One region of the Streptomyces flavalbus genome, then DNA from elsewhere that is predicted to be linked to it. Evidence: riboswitches for the same ligand, from Rfam matches in the RefSeq annotation. Region 1 holds a riboswitch; each other region holds the start of a gene.

Region 1 (4,204 bases):
TCAAGGAGGGACAGCTTCTGCCGGTCCGGGCCGTCGGAGGCGACGCGCAGGGTGTGCGTGCCGGACACCAGCTCGGTGAGCTTGGCCGAGGGGTCGGCGCTGGAGCCCTCGCCGTCGCCCCGCCCGGCCATCCCGGAGGCCAGTCCGCTCTCCAGGTCGCCGAGGTCGGGCAGCCCCAGATCGGTGGTGATCTTCACCGTGCCGGAGAGCTGCTGCACGTCCGACTTGGCGATCTTCTCTATGAGTTCCTGTGCGCTGATCTTGGGGAGGTCCGGGCTGCCGGAGTCGGCGAGCGCCGGGACGAGCCCGATGGTCGCCGCGGCCACCCCCGTCACCGCGACCGGGACCACGTACCGCGCGGCCCTGCGCCGCGCCCCGCGCGCGTCGTCCTCCCGCGCGTCCCGCGCCGCGGTCGTGTTGTCGTCGGATGCGTACGGTGCCATGTCTGCCTTACCTCTCGCGTCGGCGGCGGCTGTCCGTCTCGTCACGTCCTGGTCGCGCTGTACCCCGAGCCGCCATTCTCACCCGAATTGGTGAGGAGTGGTGTTTTCCGTGGTGTCCATCTGACCAAATCGGCCCACGGGATACGTCACCCCACGGAGCCAACTCCGCGTACTGCTCGGGTATGACGCGAGACGCCCCCGTGTGCACCCACCCGTAGGGGTCCTGATCAGCTTTCAGACGCACTACGCCGACTGGAGGTACGCCTAGGGGAGCGCGGCAGGGGGACACGACGGACCGCCGCCACCCCCATGAGACGGATACGACACCTGCGAGCACCTCCGCCAGGCGGACGGGACACCCGCGGTCCCCCGCCAGGCGGACAGGACCCCGCGGTCACCCCGCCCGGTGCACCACCGCGTCGCACAGCTCGGTCAGCGCCGCCTTGGCGTCGCACTCCCGCAGCGGCAGCAGAGCCGCCCGCGCCTCCTCCGCGTACCGCACGGTGTCGCGCCGCGCCTGCTCCAGCGCGGGGTGGGCGCGCAGCGCCGTCAGGGCGCGCTGGTGCTGGTCGTCGTCGGTGAGGTCGGAGTCGAGCAGCTTGCACAGGGCGAGGTCCTCCTCCAGCCCCAGCCGGGCGGCGCGCTCCCGCAGCCGCAGCACGGGCAGGGTGGCGATGCCCTCGCGCAGGTCGGTGCCCGGCGTCTTGCCGGACTCGTGGGAGTCGGAGGCGATGTCCAGGACGTCGTCCGCGAGCTGGAAGGCGACGCCGAGCCGCTCGCCGTACTGGGTGAGGACGTCGATGACCGTCTCGTCGGCGCCGGACATCATCGCGCCGAACCGGCAGGCGACCGCGACCAGCGAGCCGGTCTTGCCGGAGAGGACGTCGAGGTAGTGGTCGACCGGGTCACGCCCGTCGGTGGGGCCCGCGGTCTCCAGGATCTGTCCGGTCACGAGCCGCTCGAACGCCTCGGCCTGCACCCGCACCGCCTCCGGACCGAGGTCGGCCAGGATGTGCGAGGCGCGGGCGAAGAGGAAGTCGCCCGTGAGGACCGCGACGGAGTTGCCCCAGCGGGTGTTCGCGCTCGGCACGCCGCGCCGTACCGCCGCCTCGTCCATCACGTCGTCGTGGTACAGCGTCGCCAGGTGGGTCAGCTCCACGACCACCGCGGAAGGCACGATTCCGGGCGCGTAGGGGTCGCCGAACTGAGCCGCGAGCATCACCAGCAGTGGCCGGAAACGCTTCCCGCCCGCCCGCACGAGGTGCTGGGCGGCGCCGGTGATGAAGGGGACCTCACTCTTGGTTGCCTCAAGCAACCCTTCCTCGACGGCCGCCAGCCCAGCCTGGACATCGGCCTCCAGGGCCTGGTCCCGCACGCTCAGCCCGAATGGCCCGACGACGGTCACGAGGGGTCTCCTGTCTGCTGGTGTCCACCGGCGATTACGCGGTTTGTCGATACGTCGCTGCCTTCACTCAAGTCAGCGTATCCGGTCATGTTTCGATCACCGAGGGCGCCCACCGTTGCGGCACGGGCGGTATCGGATCGCGGTCGGTATGTTTTTGATCATTCGATACGAGTGGATATGGGGGCTAAGTGAGTGAATGCAACGGGATGCACCTGAACGTGGCGCGCTGCGCCCCCTTGATCGCCATGATGGCATGAACACGCTTTCCCCCTCGGACACCTCCCCGGGTGGCCAATACGACAACGACGCACCCCTCGGGAGGGGTTCCACATTCACCGGGACATCACCCCCTCCGCGGGGACGAGTTGGCGGTAATGCCCGTTTTGCGACTCTTGTTGACACCCGTGACTTGCCTCACCCCGACCCCGTGGACAGACCCGCGACCCACCACCGCCAACCCCACCCGAACCCCCGCCCCTCCCCCGGCAGTTGAATCTGTGCGACCGCAAAGGATCAAGTGCCCCGAAATCACCTGATCAAGGTCGAACCCACACCGAACCATGTGATGAGCGATTCCCACACTTGTTTCCGACATGTGCTCTCGCATACGTTCCCGGCCTGTCGGGCGGACGCCGAATCCTGCCACCGCCCCGGCAACCCACTGACTGACTCATCCATGGCAGGAGCGGGGGACCCAGGTAAGTCGCCGGGCCGCGACGCGTACGACGTCACACGACGCCGTACGTCGCCACGGCACGGCTCGGGGTGAAGCCGTACCCGCGCAGGGCACGGCCGGGCAGCTCCCGCCCGAACCCGACAGCTCACCTCGCAGGCGCCGGAGAGGACGTTCACCATGCCCGCAGACGGCCAGCCCCGCCGTGCCCGCACCACCCGCCTCGCCCGCACGATCGCCCTCGCCAGCACCGGCGCGGCCGTGCTCGCGCTGCCGCTGATCGGCGCGACCAGCGCCTCCGCGCACACCACGACGGCCGCCACCACCGCGACCACGACCGCCTCGGCCGTTGCATACCCGGACAACCTGGACGGGTGGATCCGCGAGTCGCTCGCCGTCATGGCCCAGCACGGCATCCCCGGCAGCTACGACGCCATCTACCGCAACGTGATGCGCGAGTCGTCCGGCAACCCGGCCGCCATCAACCTCTGGGACTCCAACGCCGCCGCGGGCACCCCCTCCAAGGGCCTGCTCCAGGTCATCGACCCGACCTTCGCCGCGTACCACGTGCCCGGCACCGCGTACAACCCGTACGACCCGGTCGCGAACATCACCGCCGCCTGCAACTACGCCGCCGCGCGGTACGGCTCGATCGACAACGTCTTCGGGGCGTACTGAGCACCCGGCCGCGGCCACGGCATCGCGGCCCGGCCCGCGTCAGCCCTGTGAGCAGAGGCGTTCGAGGACGACGGCGACGCCGTCGTCCTCGTTCGACAGGGTGACCTCGTCCGCGACCGCCTTGAGTTCCGCGTGGGCGTTGGCCATGGCGACGCCGTGGCCCGCCCAGTCGAACATCGGGATGTCGTTGGGCATGTCCCCGAAGGCGATCGTGTCCCGCGGGCGCAGCCCGAGGTGCCCGGCGGCCAGCGCCAGACCGGTCGCCTTGGTGACACCGCACGGCTGGAGTTCCACCGTCCCCGGCCCCGACATGGTGACCGTCGCCAGCGAGCCCACCACGGCGCGGGCCACCGACGCCAACTCGTCGTCCGACAGGGTGGCGTGGCGCAGCAGCACCTTGCTGATGGGCGCGCACCACAGGTCGTCGCGCCGGTCGACCCGCACCGCGGGCAGGGTGGGGTGCGGCATCTCGTAGCCCGGTTCGATGAGCGTGAGCCCCTCGACACCGTCCTGGTCGACCGCCGCGTGGACCTGGCCCACCTCCGCCTCGATCTTGCCGAGCGCGGTCTCGGCCAGCTCCCGGTCCAGGGTGACGGACCACAGCAGACGGTCCGCGCCCGCGTCGTACAACTGCGCGCCCTGCCCGCACACCGCGAGCCCCGTGCTGCCGAGGAACTCCAGCAGCGGGCGCACCCTGGGCGCTGGTCGTCCCGTCACCACCAGATGCTGGGCACCCGCCGCGGCCACCCGCGCGAGCGCGCTGAGCGACCGGTCGGAGAAGGTGTCGTCGCCGCGGAGCAGCGTGCCGTCCAGGTCGGTGGCGATGAGGGAGTACGTCGTGCGCTCGGCATATGCGATGGGTGCGGCCATGATCAGAGAATACGGACATCGCGCTCCCTTCGTTCACACCAGTTCCGGCCTCAACTTCCTTGCCCCGCTCCGTGATTAGGGGCCCCCGCCGGACCCGGCCCCCGAAGCCACCGGACCGGAACCGCATCTTCCAAT
Region 2 (4,204 bases), 2.2 Mb from region 1:
AGGGCGGCCCCCGCTTCACCCGCCCCGCCCTGTCCGTGCGCACCGGCGACGGGCGGCGCGGCACCGAGTGGTCCTACGAGGGCCACGAGGCCGACCCCGACGGCGTACGGCTGCGCTTCCGGGACGGCGGGCTGACCGTCACCCTGCACTACCGCGTCCGGCACGACGTGGTCGAGCGCTGGGTCACCGTCGACAACGCCGGGGACGCCGACGTGGAGCTGCTGCGCGCGGACTCCGCCGTCTTCACGCTCCCGGAGCGCGACGGCTGGCGGCTGAGCCAGTTGCACGGCCGCTGGGCCGCCGAGTCCCGGCTCACCGCAGCCCCGCTCACCTACGGCGAGAAGGTCATCGGCAGCCGCCGCGGCCACACCGGCCACCAGCACCTGCCCTGGGTCGCCCTGGACACCGACGCCACCGAGGAGCGCGGCGAGGTGTACGGCTGCGCCCTCGCCTGGTCGGGCTCCTGGCGGATCGGCGTCGCCCAGTTGCCCGACGCGCGCGTGCAGATCACCGGCGGCGCCGGACACGACGACTCCGGACTGCTGCGGCTGGCCGCGGGGGAGTCCTACACGAGCCCCGTCCTCGCCGGGCTGTGGAGCGACGGCGGCTTCGGCGGCGCCAGCCGGCCTGGCACCGCTACCAGCGGGCGTACGTCATCCCCGACGCCGACCAGGACCGGCCGGTGCTGTTCAACTCCTGGGAGGCGACCGGGTTCGGCATCTCCGAGGACCAGCAGCGGGCGCTGGCCCGGCGGGCGGCGGCGATCGGCGTCGAGCTGTTCGTCGTCGACGACGGCTGGTTCGGCTCCCGCACCGGCGACCACGCCGGGCTCGGTGACTGGACGCCCAACCCTGACCGCTTCCCGAAGGGGCTGGCGCCGCTCGCCGAGGACGTGCGGGCGCTGGGGATGCGGTTCGGCATCTGGGTCGAACCGGAGATGGTCAACCCGGACAGCGACCTGTACCGGGCGCACCCGGACTGGGTGCAGTACCAACCAGGACGTAAGCGGACAGAGTTTCGCAATCAACTCGTACTCAACGTCGCCCGCGAGGACGTCCAGGAGTACCTGTGGGAGCGCCTGGACGCCCTGCTGTCGAGCGCGCCCATCGACTACGTGAAGTGGGACTTCAACCGCTGCTTCACCGACGCCGGATGGCCCGGCGAGCCCTACCCGCAGCGGCTCTGGGTGGATCACGTACGGGCCGTGTACGCGCTGCTCGACCGGCTGCGGGCGGCCCACCCCGGCGTCGCCTTCGAGTCCTGCTCGGGCGGCGGCGGCCGGATCGACCTGGGGGTGCTGAGCCGTACGGACCAGGTGTGGACCTCCGACAACACCGACCCCCTCGACCGGCTCGCCATCCAGCACGGCTTCAGCCAGCTCCACCCCGCGCGCGTGATGGCCGCCTGGGTGACCGACAGCCCCAACGAGCAGCTCAACGGGCGGGTCAGCCCGCTGCGCTTCCGGTTCGTGAGCGCCATGGCCGGGGTGCTGGGGATCGGCGGCGACCTGACCCGCTGGAGCGAGGCGGAGCTGGCCGAGGCCCGCGACTGGGTGGAGCTGTACCGGGAGATCCGGCCGCTGGTGCAGCGCGGGGACCTCTACCGGCTGCGCCCGCCGCGGGGCGGGCTGAGCGCGGTGCAGTACGTGCGCGGTGCCGAGACGGTCGTCCTCGCCTGCCTCCAGGCGCAGCACCACGGCGAGCCGGTCCCCGCGCTCCGGCTGCGCGGACTGGACCCGGCAAGCTCCTATGAATGCCCTGAAACGGGCGAAATCCACCGAGGTGCCGTGCTGCTGCACCACGGGATACGGCTGGGGCTGCGCGGTGACCTTGATGCGGCAGTTCTCCGACTGCGTCGCATCTGAGTCATCTGTCCGGATTAATCGCTTCCATTCCAACTCGCTCCGGAATTCGGCACGCTGGAAATCCGGCACGTGAGCAGCGTCATAGCGGTGACCGTCCGTCGCCCGTCATGTTCACGTAATCAGGGGCTTTTTCAAGGGCTTTTAGGGAAAGCGTCACCGCTCGGAACAACTCAGGGTGACCGGTAATTCCCGTAAGGGATCAAGAAAAAGGCGTTCGGGTGGAACCTCTCGCTTGTCCGTTTGCGTCTTGCTCGCTTACGTTCCACACCGATCCCGGACGGAACGCCGAATCCTGCCGCCGTCCGGACTCCGCGCAAACTGACCCGTGCACCCGGCAGGAGCGGGGGACCCACAGGTAGACCGCCTGTTCCGGTTCCCGGAACAGGCTTGGGGTACAGCCGCACCTCGGTGCGGCCGGACATCTCCAGTCCGCACCCGACAGCTCACCTCGCAGGCGCAGGAGAGGAATTCGCCATGCCCGCCAAGGGTAAGCACCGCCGTCCCAAGTCCCTGCGTATCGCCCGCTCCATCGCCGTGGCCGGTACCGGTGGCGCCGCGCTCGCCCTGCCCCTGATGGGGGCCGCCAGCGCCAACGCCGCCACCCCGCAGTCCGTTTCGGAAAAGGCCGTCCACTCCGCCCCCGCGGCGCAGAAGTCGGCCGCCGAGAAGAAGTCCACCGCCGAGAAGTCGGGCGTGCGGACCTATTCCGTCCGTGCCGGCGACTACCTTTCGAAGATCGCTGACGAGCAGAACGTCGACGGCGGCTGGAAGAAGCTCTACGCGGACAACCGCGCGGCGGTCGGCGACGACCCCTCGCTGATCCACCCCGGGCTGAAGCTCAGCATCGGCCAGAAGGCCGCGGCGCAGGGCGAGACCAAGCAGGGTGAGGCCAAGAAGCAGTCCGCCCCGAAGGCCGCCAAGCCCGCCCAGCCCGCGAAGCCGAAGCAGTCGACGCAGTCCTCCAAGTCGTCCGCCGCCGAGTCCTCGCAGTCGTCCGCCAGCACCGCCACGACCACCGCCGCTTCGGGCTACAGCGCCCCCGTCGACGGCGCCGCCGTCGGCACCGGCTACAAGGTGGCGGGCAGCATGTGGTCCAGCGGCTACCACACCGGCGTCGACTTCGCCGCCGCCACCGGCACCACGCTGAAGTCCGTCGGCCCCGGCACCGTCGTCTCCGCGGGCTGGGCCGGTGCGTACGGCAACCAGGTCGTCATCAAGCTGAACGACGGCTACTACGCCCAGTACGCGCACCTGTCCTCGCTGTCCGTCTCCAGCGGCCAGACCGTGACCGGCGGCCAGCAGATCGGCCTGTCCGGCTCCACCGGCAACTCGACCGGCCCGCACCTGCACTTCGAGATCCGCACCACGCCCGACTACGGCTCCGACATCGACCCGGTGGCCTACCTCCGCTCGCACGGCGTCTCCATCGGCTGACGCCAGCCCCGCGACCGCGCCGACGGCCGGACCCCACGCACGGGTCCGGCCGTCGGCGTATTCCGCAATTGACCAAGGTTTTGGCAGTGGCTTATCTCACCGCCCGTCAACCCTTTCCTACGGTCGCGTAGGTCACAATCGACGGGGAAAGATGGGCCGATGTGGCAGACGATTCGAAGAATGACAGCAGATCAGTGATCGGGTCGCACGTGGCGGTGGGGGACAGCTTCACCGAAGGCGTCGGCGACCCCGGCCCCGACGGGGCGTTCGTCGGCTGGGCCGACCGGTTCGCGGTGCTGCTCGCGGACCGGCGTCCCGAGGGCGACTTCCGGTACACCAACCTCGCCGTGCGCGGGAAGCTCCTCGACCAGATCGTGGCCGACCAGGTACCGCGCGCCGTCGAACTCGCCCCGGACCTCGTGTCCTTCTGCGCGGGCGGCAACGACATCCTGCGGCCCGGCACCGACCCCGACGAGGTCGCCGAACGGTTCGAGGAGGCGGTCGCCCGGCTGACCGCCGTAGCGGGCACGGTGATGGTGACCACCGGGTTCGACACCCGGGGCGTGCCCGTCCTCAAGCACCTGCGCGGCAAGATCGCCACCTACAACGGACATGTGCGCGCCATCGCGGACCGGTACGGCTGCCCCGTCCTCGACCTGTGGTCCCTGAGGTCCGTCCAGGACCGCCGGGCCTGGGACCACGACCGGCTGCACCTGTCCCCCGAGGGGCACACGCGCGTGGCGCTGCGCGCCGGGCAGGTCCTCGGCCTGCCGGTCCCGGCCGACCCGGACCAGCCCTGGCCGCCGCTGCCGCCGCGCGGCACCCTGGAGATCCGCCGCGACGACGTGCACTGGGCGCGCGAGTACCTGGTGCCGTGGATCGGCCGCCGACTGCGCGGCGAGTCCT
Region 3 (4,204 bases), 830 kb from region 1:
GCCGCGGATGCCCGTACCGCTGGGTGGGTCGCGCGCCCGGCGCTGACGGGGTGCCGCTGCGCCCACCCGTGCCGCCCCAGCGGCACGACTGCCCGCAGCTACGACGGCACGACTGCCCGCAGTTACGGCGGAGCCGACGACGAGTCGCAGTCGCCGTACTACGGAAGGGGACGTGTCGGGGGGTGTCCGCCCGCAGTGGTTCGCGCGCAAGACCCCGTCCACCCCACGATGTACAGCCCGCGCGGTTCCGAGGACGGACACCCCCCGGCGCGGCCCCGACCCACCCCCGGCAGACAGCGCTACGCCCGCCACCCACCGGACCAGCCACAGGCCGCCGCAGGCGTGCATCTGGAGCAATCCGGCCTGCACGTCAGCGCGGAGCGGGTCACGCTGCCAGGGAGTGGTCTGCGGAGAGTGCGGAGGTGGTGGGGCGTGAGGTCGATCGGGCGGAGCGTTGCGCTCGGAGTGGTCGTGAGCTGTCTCGCCGGGCTGCTCGGCGGCTGCGGCAGTCTGGACTCCGAGGCCCGCAGCATGGCCCGCGCCCTCCCCCGACGCCGACTTCACCCACCCCGGCATCCTCCTCAGCGAGTCACAGCTCAAGGCCATCCGCAAGAACGTCACCGCGGGCAAACAGCCCTGGCTGAAGGCGTACCTCGACATGCGGGACAGCGAGTACGGCTCGTACCGCCACACCCCCAAGCCCGCCGCCACCGTCGCCTGCCCCACCAACGGCAGACCAGGCCCCGCCTGCCGAGCCGAGCGCCGCGACGCCATCGCCGCCTACACCCAGGCCCTCCTCTTCACCGTCACCGGCAAGCAGCAGCACGCCACCAAGGCCACCGCCATCATGGACGCCTGGTCCGCCAAGCTGAAACGGCACACCGGCGGCAACGCCGCCCTCCAGGCCGCCTGGTCCGGCGCCACCTGGGCCCGCGCCGCGGAGATCATCCGGTACACCCCCGACTCCGGCTGGCCCCAGGACCGCGTACGCCGCTTCGAGGACATGCTCCGCACCGCCCACCTCCCCGAAGTCACCGCCCGCGTCCCCGACTTCAACGGCAACTGGGACCTGGCCATGACCAACGCCGCCCTCGCCATCGCCGTCTTCCTCGACGACCACCAGACCTTCGACGACGCCCTCGCCCGCGCCCGCGAACGCGTCCCCGCCTACTTCTACCTGGCCAAGGACGGCCCCCGCCCCCGCCCCCCGAAGGGCGGCACCATCAACACCCCCGCCGAGATCGACGCGTACTGGTTCCGGCAGAAGACGTACAAGGACGGCCTCACCCAGGAGACCTGCCGTGACTTCCGCCACGTCGGCTACTCCCTCGCCGCCACCGCCCACATCGCCGAGACCGCCTGGCACCAGGGCGTCGACCTCTACGACGAGATCAAGGACCGCCTGACCGCCACCGTCAGCCTCCACGCCCGCGCCCAGCTCCGCCGCACCGCCCCCACCCCCGCCTGGCTCTGCGGCGGCAAGGTGAACCGGAACCTGGGCCCGCACCTGGAGGTCGTCCTCAACCACCTCGACCACCGCCTCGACCACCGTCTCGACGACTCCCACGGCACCGCCGACGCCCGCGAACTAGCCCGCCGTACCCGCCCCGCGGGTACCGACGGCCGCTTCGTCTCCTGGGAGACGCTCACCCACGCGGACAACCCCGGATAAACGCGTGTGCTGAGCCCCCCGCCCATGGCGTACACTGGTTTCACCGACGCGGGGTGGAGCAGCTCGGTAGCTCGCTGGGCTCATAACCCAGAGGTCGCAGGTTCAAATCCTGTCCCCGCTACTGAAGGCTCAGGGCCGGAATCCAGTTCATGGATTCCGGCCCTGAGTGTTTTGCCGTACGGCACGCCACCGCCGCCCACCCCACCCACCCCTCCGTCACAAGACGTGACCACCCGAACGCCCTCCGCATAACAACTGACACACGGTCAGATCCCCAACCCCCGGCCAACCCGCAGCCAACTCGCCCGGTTTTCACCGCTCATCGCCCCGTACGTCCCCCACCGTTAGGTAATGATCAAGCGGAACGGCTTGGAATTCAGCCCCCGGTTCTATTAACGTCCGATAACGCAGCGCGGTCGTCCCAGCCGTCACAAGAGACGGCTCCGTGCGCACGCGCCGAATCCCGCGAGGGAACCGGGGAACCACCACCCTGGGGTGAATCGCGCGTCAACCACCGTAGAAGTACGACTGGTTTACGCGCGTAGGAGACCTTCCTGCTCCGAACCCGTCAGCTAACCCGGTAGGCGAAGAAGGAAGGAAGGAGTACGCCTACGTGGCGTCCAACCGGCCTGGCCCTGACTTCGGCTCCGATCCCGGTTCCGTCGACACCGCCGTCTACGGCGACCCCGCTGTCTACGGCGACCCCGCTGTCCACGTCGACCCCGCTGTCCACGTCGACACCGTCGTCTACGGCGGCGAGCGCACCGACGAGGGCCCCTGGGAGGAGTGGAACCCCACCGCGGACTCCATCCGCCCCGTACGAGGTCGGCACCGCGTCAGCAAGCAGCGCGGCGGCGGACTGGCCCGCAGCTCCACCGTCCTCGGCGTCGGCGTCATAGCCGCCGTCGGCGCGGGCGGCATGGCCACCGCGCAGACGGGCAAGCCGCCGGTCTCCATCTCCATACCCGACCTGCCCTCCGTCGGCTCCCCCTTCTCGGACGACGACTCCGAGGACACCGCCGCCGAGCCCACCGAAGAGGCCGCCACCCCGCTCAGCAGCGTCGGCGTCACCACCACGGACACCGCCCAGGGCACCACCGACGCCGGTGAGGCGCTGCGCGCCCGGATCATGGCGCAGGCCGAGCAGCAGCAGGACCAGGTCGACACCAAGGCGCAGCAGGCCGCCGAGGCCGCCGCCGCGAAGGCCGCCGCCGCAGCCGCCGAGAAGGCGGAGGAGGAGGCCGCGGCCAAGGCCGCCGCCGAGAAGGCCGCCGCGGAGGAAGAGGCCCGCAAGAAGGCCGAGGCCGAGCGGCTCGCCGAGCTGGCCCGGCAGTACACGCTGCCGACCTCCTCGTACACGATCACCTCGACCTACGGTCAGGCCGGTGCGATGTGGTCCTCCGGCTACCACACCGGCCTGGACTTCGCCGCGCCCACCGGCACGCTCATCAAGGCGGTCCACAGCGGCACGATCACACAGGCCGGGTGGGACGGCTCGTACGGCTACAAGACCGTCCTCACCCTCGATGACGGCACCGAGATCTGGTACGCCCACCAGTCGTCGATCAGCGTCAGCGTCGGCCAGAAGGTGACCACGGGTGACGTGATCGGGCGCGTGGGCGCGACGGGCAACGTCACCGGGCCGCACCTGCACCTGGAGATCCACCCGGCCGGGGGCGGCGGGGTCGACCCGCTGGCCTGGCTGCAGAGCAAGGGGCTCACGCCCTGAGGCGTCGCGCCTCCTCACTCCTTCCCTGATCCCCGGCGGTCCTGACGGCAACCCCCCGACGTCAGGGCTGCCGGTTCAGTGTTGGTAGGGATTGTGGACCGGCTGAGCTGGAAGCACTGGGTAGGCCGCGTAGGGCGCCTGCATCGGCACCGGCCGCCACCCGTATCCGTACCCGTACCCGTCGTACCCGTACACCGGCCGCACCGGCGCCGTCATGCGTGCCGCGTGGTCCAGGGCCGGGCGGGCTACGTCCCTGCGGGCCCACAGTTCGTGCAGCAGTTCCCGTTCCCGTACGGCGAAGTCCGCCCCGGCCCGGCCGCGGCGGCCCCGGTGCCGTAGGAACGCGAGGGACGTCGCGTACGCCTCGTACTGCGCCACCGTGCGCGCCGCCGGTTTGCCCAGGTGGTGACCGGCGTACTCGCGGGCCAGGCGGCGGGCCCGCAGCGAGCCGAGCGCGTACGGCTCGGCCGGGGTGAGCCAGCCCGCGGCGGCGTAGGCGGGCAGTTCCTCGCGTACGGTGCGCAGTTCGCGTTGGCGGGTGTAGACGGCCAGCCAGACCAGCAGGCCGAAGACCGGGACCATGAACATGCCGTACACCGCGAAGAAGCCGTACGGGCCGAAGGACGCCGAGCCGTTCCACAGGGCGTGCGTGCCCATCGCGAGCAGCAGGCCCGCCAGCGGGAGCAGGACCCGGCGCACGTGCTGGCGGTCGGCGCTGAGCGCGGCGATGCCGAAGCCGATGCCGGTCAGGACGGTGAACAGGGGGTGCGCGAACGGGGACATGATGATGCGCACGAAGAACG
Region 4 (4,204 bases), 180 kb from region 1:
GGGGGACGCGTCCGGCGGCGGCCCGCACAGGGGGAGTGGGCCGCCGCCGGACCTTCTCGGCGGGGGTGACCGCCCCGCCCCTGGCCTGGGCGGGTTGGGAGCCGGTCACCTGGGGGAGGACGCTAATCCCGGGTGTGTCCGCACGGTGACTCGTTGTCCGGAAGTGACTCCAGCGGACCGCGGGGCGACCGGAGATGACCGGGGTTCCCGAGGCGGGCCGTCGACTTCACGCGGTGCGCTGACCGATGTGGGGAACCGGGCGCCGACACGGCGGCACGGCTGCTATGGGCGCATATATGCGACGGGCGCCGGGGGAGGCCCGTAGGGGGTGGGCCGGTGTCGGGGGGCGGCCGGTGCGTTATTAGGCTCCGGCTCCATGGACGTACTCATCCACCTCTTCGTCGGTCTGCACGTCATCGGCATCGCCGCGCTGCTCGGCGGCTTCCTCACCCAGATGAAGGCGATGGGCCAGGGCACCGCCCGCTTCGTCCCCGCGATGCTGCACGGGGCCCTGACGATGCTGGTCACCGGCGTGGTCCTGGTCGGCCTGAACCAGGCCGACGACCGGACCCTCGACAACATCAAGATCGGCGTGAAGCTGGCCCTGCTGATCGTGATCCTCGGGCTCGTCTATGTGAAGCGGGACGACGAGAGGGTGGACAAGGGCGTGTTCGGCCTGGTGGGCCTGCTGACCACGGCGAACATCTTCATCGCGGTGCTGTGGACCTGACGGACCCGGCGGACCCGGCGGACCCGACGGACCAGGCGGACCCGGCGGAGACCTAGGCGGGCCGCACCACGCTGTGGATCGAGGACTCGCCGTCGTAGTAGATCGACTCCTCGCGGACGTAGGCGCCCGGCTTCGGGGCGTGGATCATCATGCCGTTGCCGATGTAGATGCCGACGTGGGTGACATCGTCGTAGAAGAAGACCAGGTCACCGGGCTGGGCGCTGGACAGGGAGACCGTGGTGCCCGCGTTGACCTGGTCGTAGGTGGTGCGCGGCAGGGAGATCCCGGCGGCGTTCCAGGCGGCCTGGGTCAGTCCGGAGCAGTCGTAGGAGTCGGGGCCGGTGGCGCCCCAGACGTACGGCTTGCCGATCTGGGCGCGGGCGAAGGCGAGCGCCTTCTCGGCCTTGGTGGCGTACGAGGAGTCGACGGAGGTGTCCGTCGAGGTGCCGGTGGAGGTGTCGGCGGAGCCCGTGGAGCCTGAGGTGCCGCTCTCCTGCTCCTGCTCCTGCGCCGCCGCGGCCTCCTCCTCCTGGCGCTGCTGCTCCTCGGCCTGCTGGCGGGCCAGCTCGGCCGCCTTGCGCGCGGCCTCCTCCTGCTTCTTCTTCTCGATCGCCGCGAGCCGCGCCTTCTCCTCGGCGGTCAGCTCCGACAGCAGGTCGCGCGCGTCGGCGAGCTTCTTCTGCACGGTGGACTTGGCCGTCCGGAGGTCGCTCTGCGACTCGGTGAGCGTCTGGAGGCTCTCGGTGGCCTCCTGGCGCTTCTTCATCGTCGCCGTCTGCTCGGCGAAGTAGTCGTCGACCGCCGACTTCTGGGTGCTGGTGAGCCGCCCCATGAGCTGGGTCTGGTCGAAGTAGTCCTGCGGTGAGTCCGCGAGCAGGAAGGTGGCGGTGTCCGGGGCGGCGGCGCCGGTGCGGTACTGGGCGGCGGCGTAGGAGCCGAGTTCCTCGCGCGCGTCGTTGAGCTTCTGGGTGCGCTGGGCGACGTCGTCGAGGAGGGTGTCGACCTGCTTGCGCTGCTTCGCGGTCTTCTCCTTGGCCGCGTTGTACTTCTCGGTCGCGGACTCGGCCTGGCGGTAGAGGTCGTCGACCTTCTTCTCGACCTCCTCCAGGCTCGGGCGGTCGTCCGAGGGGGCCGCGTTGGCCGTCTGGGAGAGCAGGGCCACGGAGGTGAGGGCGGCGGTGGCCAGGGCGGGGGTGCGGATACCGGCCACGCGGCTGCCCGCGGCACGTGACTTGCGGTGCGACGCCAAGGAGGCGACTCCTTCCATGTACCGCCTACCGAGTTAGCTGTCGGGTTCGGGCGGGTGGTTCGGAAGGGTTGCCCTACGGCCACTCCCTCAGGAGGAGTGAGCCGATTCACCCCGGGATCGGTGGGTCCCCGGCTCCGGCCACTGCCACGCGGGCACGCCGGACTCGGCGGAGGCCGCGCGGCCCGGCGACGTTCGCCGGAGGGGGTCGTACGGCCCGCTCGGCACCGTAGCCAACTCGTGTGGCGGCTGTGAAGGTTGGTGGGTGATATGCCCGATACATTTTCGTGACCTTATCCGGAACGTCGCTCACCGTGTCCGGGTGGCAGTGATCCGTGACAGTCATCCCGGGCGGCAGGGGTGCGGGGCGGTGCGGGCGCCGGGTCGGTGGGATCCGGCTCCGGTTGTCAGTGCGGCGCCCTAGACTCGGAGAGCGATGAGCAGCCTCTTTGACGACAGCTTCCTGGCGGACCTCCAGGCCCAGCGCGGCCCCGCGGACGAACCCCCGCCGCCGCCCGAGGACGATCACGTACCGGAGCCGATTCCGGACGATCTGTTCGGCGGGAAGTTCGACGCGCCCCCGGACCGGGACGCCTACTACCGCGACGGCGCCCCGCGCCCCGCGGTGGACACCGCCACCCTGCTGGCGGGGCTGAACGAGAACCAGCGCGCCGCCGTCGTGCACGCGGGCTCCCCGCTGCTCATCGTGGCCGGTGCCGGGTCCGGCAAGACCCGGGTGCTCACCCACCGCATCGCCCACCTGCTGGCCGAGCGGGGCGTCCACCCCGGGCAGATCCTCGCGATCACCTTCACCAACAAGGCCGCGGGCGAGATGAAGGAACGCGTCGAGCAGCTCGTCGGCCCGCGCGCGAACGCGATGTGGGTGATGACGTTCCACAGCGCGTGCGTGCGCATCCTGCGCCGCGAGAGCAAGCGGCTCGGCTTCACCTCGTCCTTCTCGATCTACGACGCCGCCGACTCCAAGCGCCTGATGGCCCTGGTCTGCCGCGACCTGGACCTCGACCCGAAGCGGTTCCCGCCCAAGTCCTTCAGCGCCAAGATCAGCAACCTGAAGAACGAGCTGATCGACGAGGAGGACTTCGCCGCCCAGGCCGCCGACGGCTTCGAGAAGACCCTCGCCCAGGCGTACGCGCTGTACCAGTCGCGGCTGCGCGAGGCGAACGCCCTCGACTTCGACGACCTGATCATGACGACGGTCAACCTGCTGCGCGCCTTCCCGGACGTCGCGGAGCACTACCGCCGCCGTTTCCGGCACGTCCTGGTCGACGAGTACCAGGACACCAACCACGCGCAGTACGCCCTCGTCCGCGAACTCGTCGGCCCGTCCGGCGAGGGAGAGGACCCGGCCGAGCTGTGCGTCGTCGGTGACGCCGACCAGTCGATCTACGCCTTCCGCGGCGCGACCATCCGCAACATCCTCCAGTTCGAGGAGGACTACCCCGACGCGACGACGATCCTCCTGGAGCAGAACTACCGCTCCACCCAGACGATCCTCACCGCCGCCAACGCCGTCATCGAGCGCAACGAGTCCCGCCGCCCGAAGAACCTGTGGACCAACGCGGGCGCGGGCGCGCGCATCACCGGCTACGTGGCCGACACCGAGCACGACGAGGCCCAGTTCGTCGCCGACGAGATAGACCGCCTCACCGACGCGGGCGAGGCCAAGGCCGGGGACGTCGCCGTCTTCTACCGGACGAACGCCCAGTCCCGTGTCTTCGAAGAGGTCTTCATCCGCGTCGGCCTGCCCTACAAGGTCGTCGGCGGGGTCCGCTTCTACGAGCGCAAGGAGGTCCGGGACGTCCTCGCCTACCTGCGGGTGCTCGCCAACCCGGAGGACTCCGTCCCGCTGCGCCGCATCCTCAACGTGCCCAAGCGCGGCATCGGTGACCGCGCCGAGGCCATGATCGACGCGCTCTCCCAGCGCGAGAAGATCAGCTTCCCGCAGGCACTGCGCCGCGTCGACGAGGCGTACGGCATGGCCGCGCGGTCCACCAACGCCGTCAAGCGGTTCAACACGCTGATGGAGGACCTCCGTACGATCGTCGAGTCCGGCGCGGGCCCCGCGACCATCCTGGAGGCGGTTCTCGAACGCACCGGCTACCTGGCCGAGCTGCAGGCGTCGACCGACCCGCAGGACGAGACCCGGATCGAGAACCTCCAGGAACTCGCCGCCGTGGCCATGGAGTTCGAGCAGGAGCGTGGCGAAG

What was found. Region 1 has a riboswitch for cyclic di-AMP ahead of ACFQZ6_RS21045 (transglycosylase SLT domain-containing protein). Riboswitches for the same ligand answer to the same signal wherever they lie in the genome.
Region 2: another riboswitch for cyclic di-AMP. It lies ahead of ACFQZ6_RS30670 (M23 family metallopeptidase); the one in region 1 lies ahead of ACFQZ6_RS21045 (transglycosylase SLT domain-containing protein).
Region 3: another riboswitch for cyclic di-AMP. It lies ahead of ACFQZ6_RS17185 (M23 family metallopeptidase); the one in region 1 lies ahead of ACFQZ6_RS21045 (transglycosylase SLT domain-containing protein).
Region 4: another riboswitch for cyclic di-AMP. It lies ahead of ACFQZ6_RS21950 (C40 family peptidase); the one in region 1 lies ahead of ACFQZ6_RS21045 (transglycosylase SLT domain-containing protein).

Annotation. Positions count from the first base shown of each region.
Region 1 covers NZ_JBHTEB010000001.1:4,661,603-4,665,806, reverse strand. The annotation lists gene ACFQZ6_RS21055 (LolA family protein) at 1-443, opposite strand, end outside; gene ACFQZ6_RS21050 (polyprenyl synthetase family protein) at 838-1,848, opposite strand; cyclic di-AMP (ydaO/yuaA leader) riboswitch at 2,505-2,698, shown strand; gene ACFQZ6_RS21045 (transglycosylase SLT domain-containing protein) at 2,702-3,199, shown strand; gene ACFQZ6_RS21040 (HAD family hydrolase) at 3,239-4,069, opposite strand.
Region 2 covers NZ_JBHTEB010000001.1:6,868,400-6,872,603, forward strand. The annotation lists partial or broken gene ACFQZ6_RS30665 (alpha-galactosidase) at 1-1,864, shown strand, start outside; cyclic di-AMP (ydaO/yuaA leader) riboswitch at 2,181-2,334, shown strand; gene ACFQZ6_RS30670 (M23 family metallopeptidase) at 2,339-3,298, shown strand; gene ACFQZ6_RS30675 (SGNH/GDSL hydrolase family protein) at 3,493-4,204, shown strand, end outside.
Region 3 covers NZ_JBHTEB010000001.1:3,835,277-3,839,480, reverse strand. The annotation lists gene ACFQZ6_RS17195 (alginate lyase family protein) at 659-1,672, shown strand; tRNA gene ACFQZ6_RS17190 (tRNA-Met) at 1,720-1,793, shown strand; cyclic di-AMP (ydaO/yuaA leader) riboswitch at 2,117-2,274, shown strand; gene ACFQZ6_RS17185 (M23 family metallopeptidase) at 2,286-3,401, shown strand; gene ACFQZ6_RS17180 (PrsW family intramembrane metalloprotease) at 3,477-4,204, opposite strand, start outside.
Region 4 covers NZ_JBHTEB010000001.1:4,839,111-4,843,314, forward strand. The annotation lists gene ACFQZ6_RS21945 (hypothetical protein) at 377-730, shown strand; gene ACFQZ6_RS21950 (C40 family peptidase) at 783-1,979, opposite strand; cyclic di-AMP (ydaO/yuaA leader) riboswitch at 1,987-2,158, opposite strand; gene pcrA (DNA helicase PcrA) at 2,413-4,204, shown strand, end outside.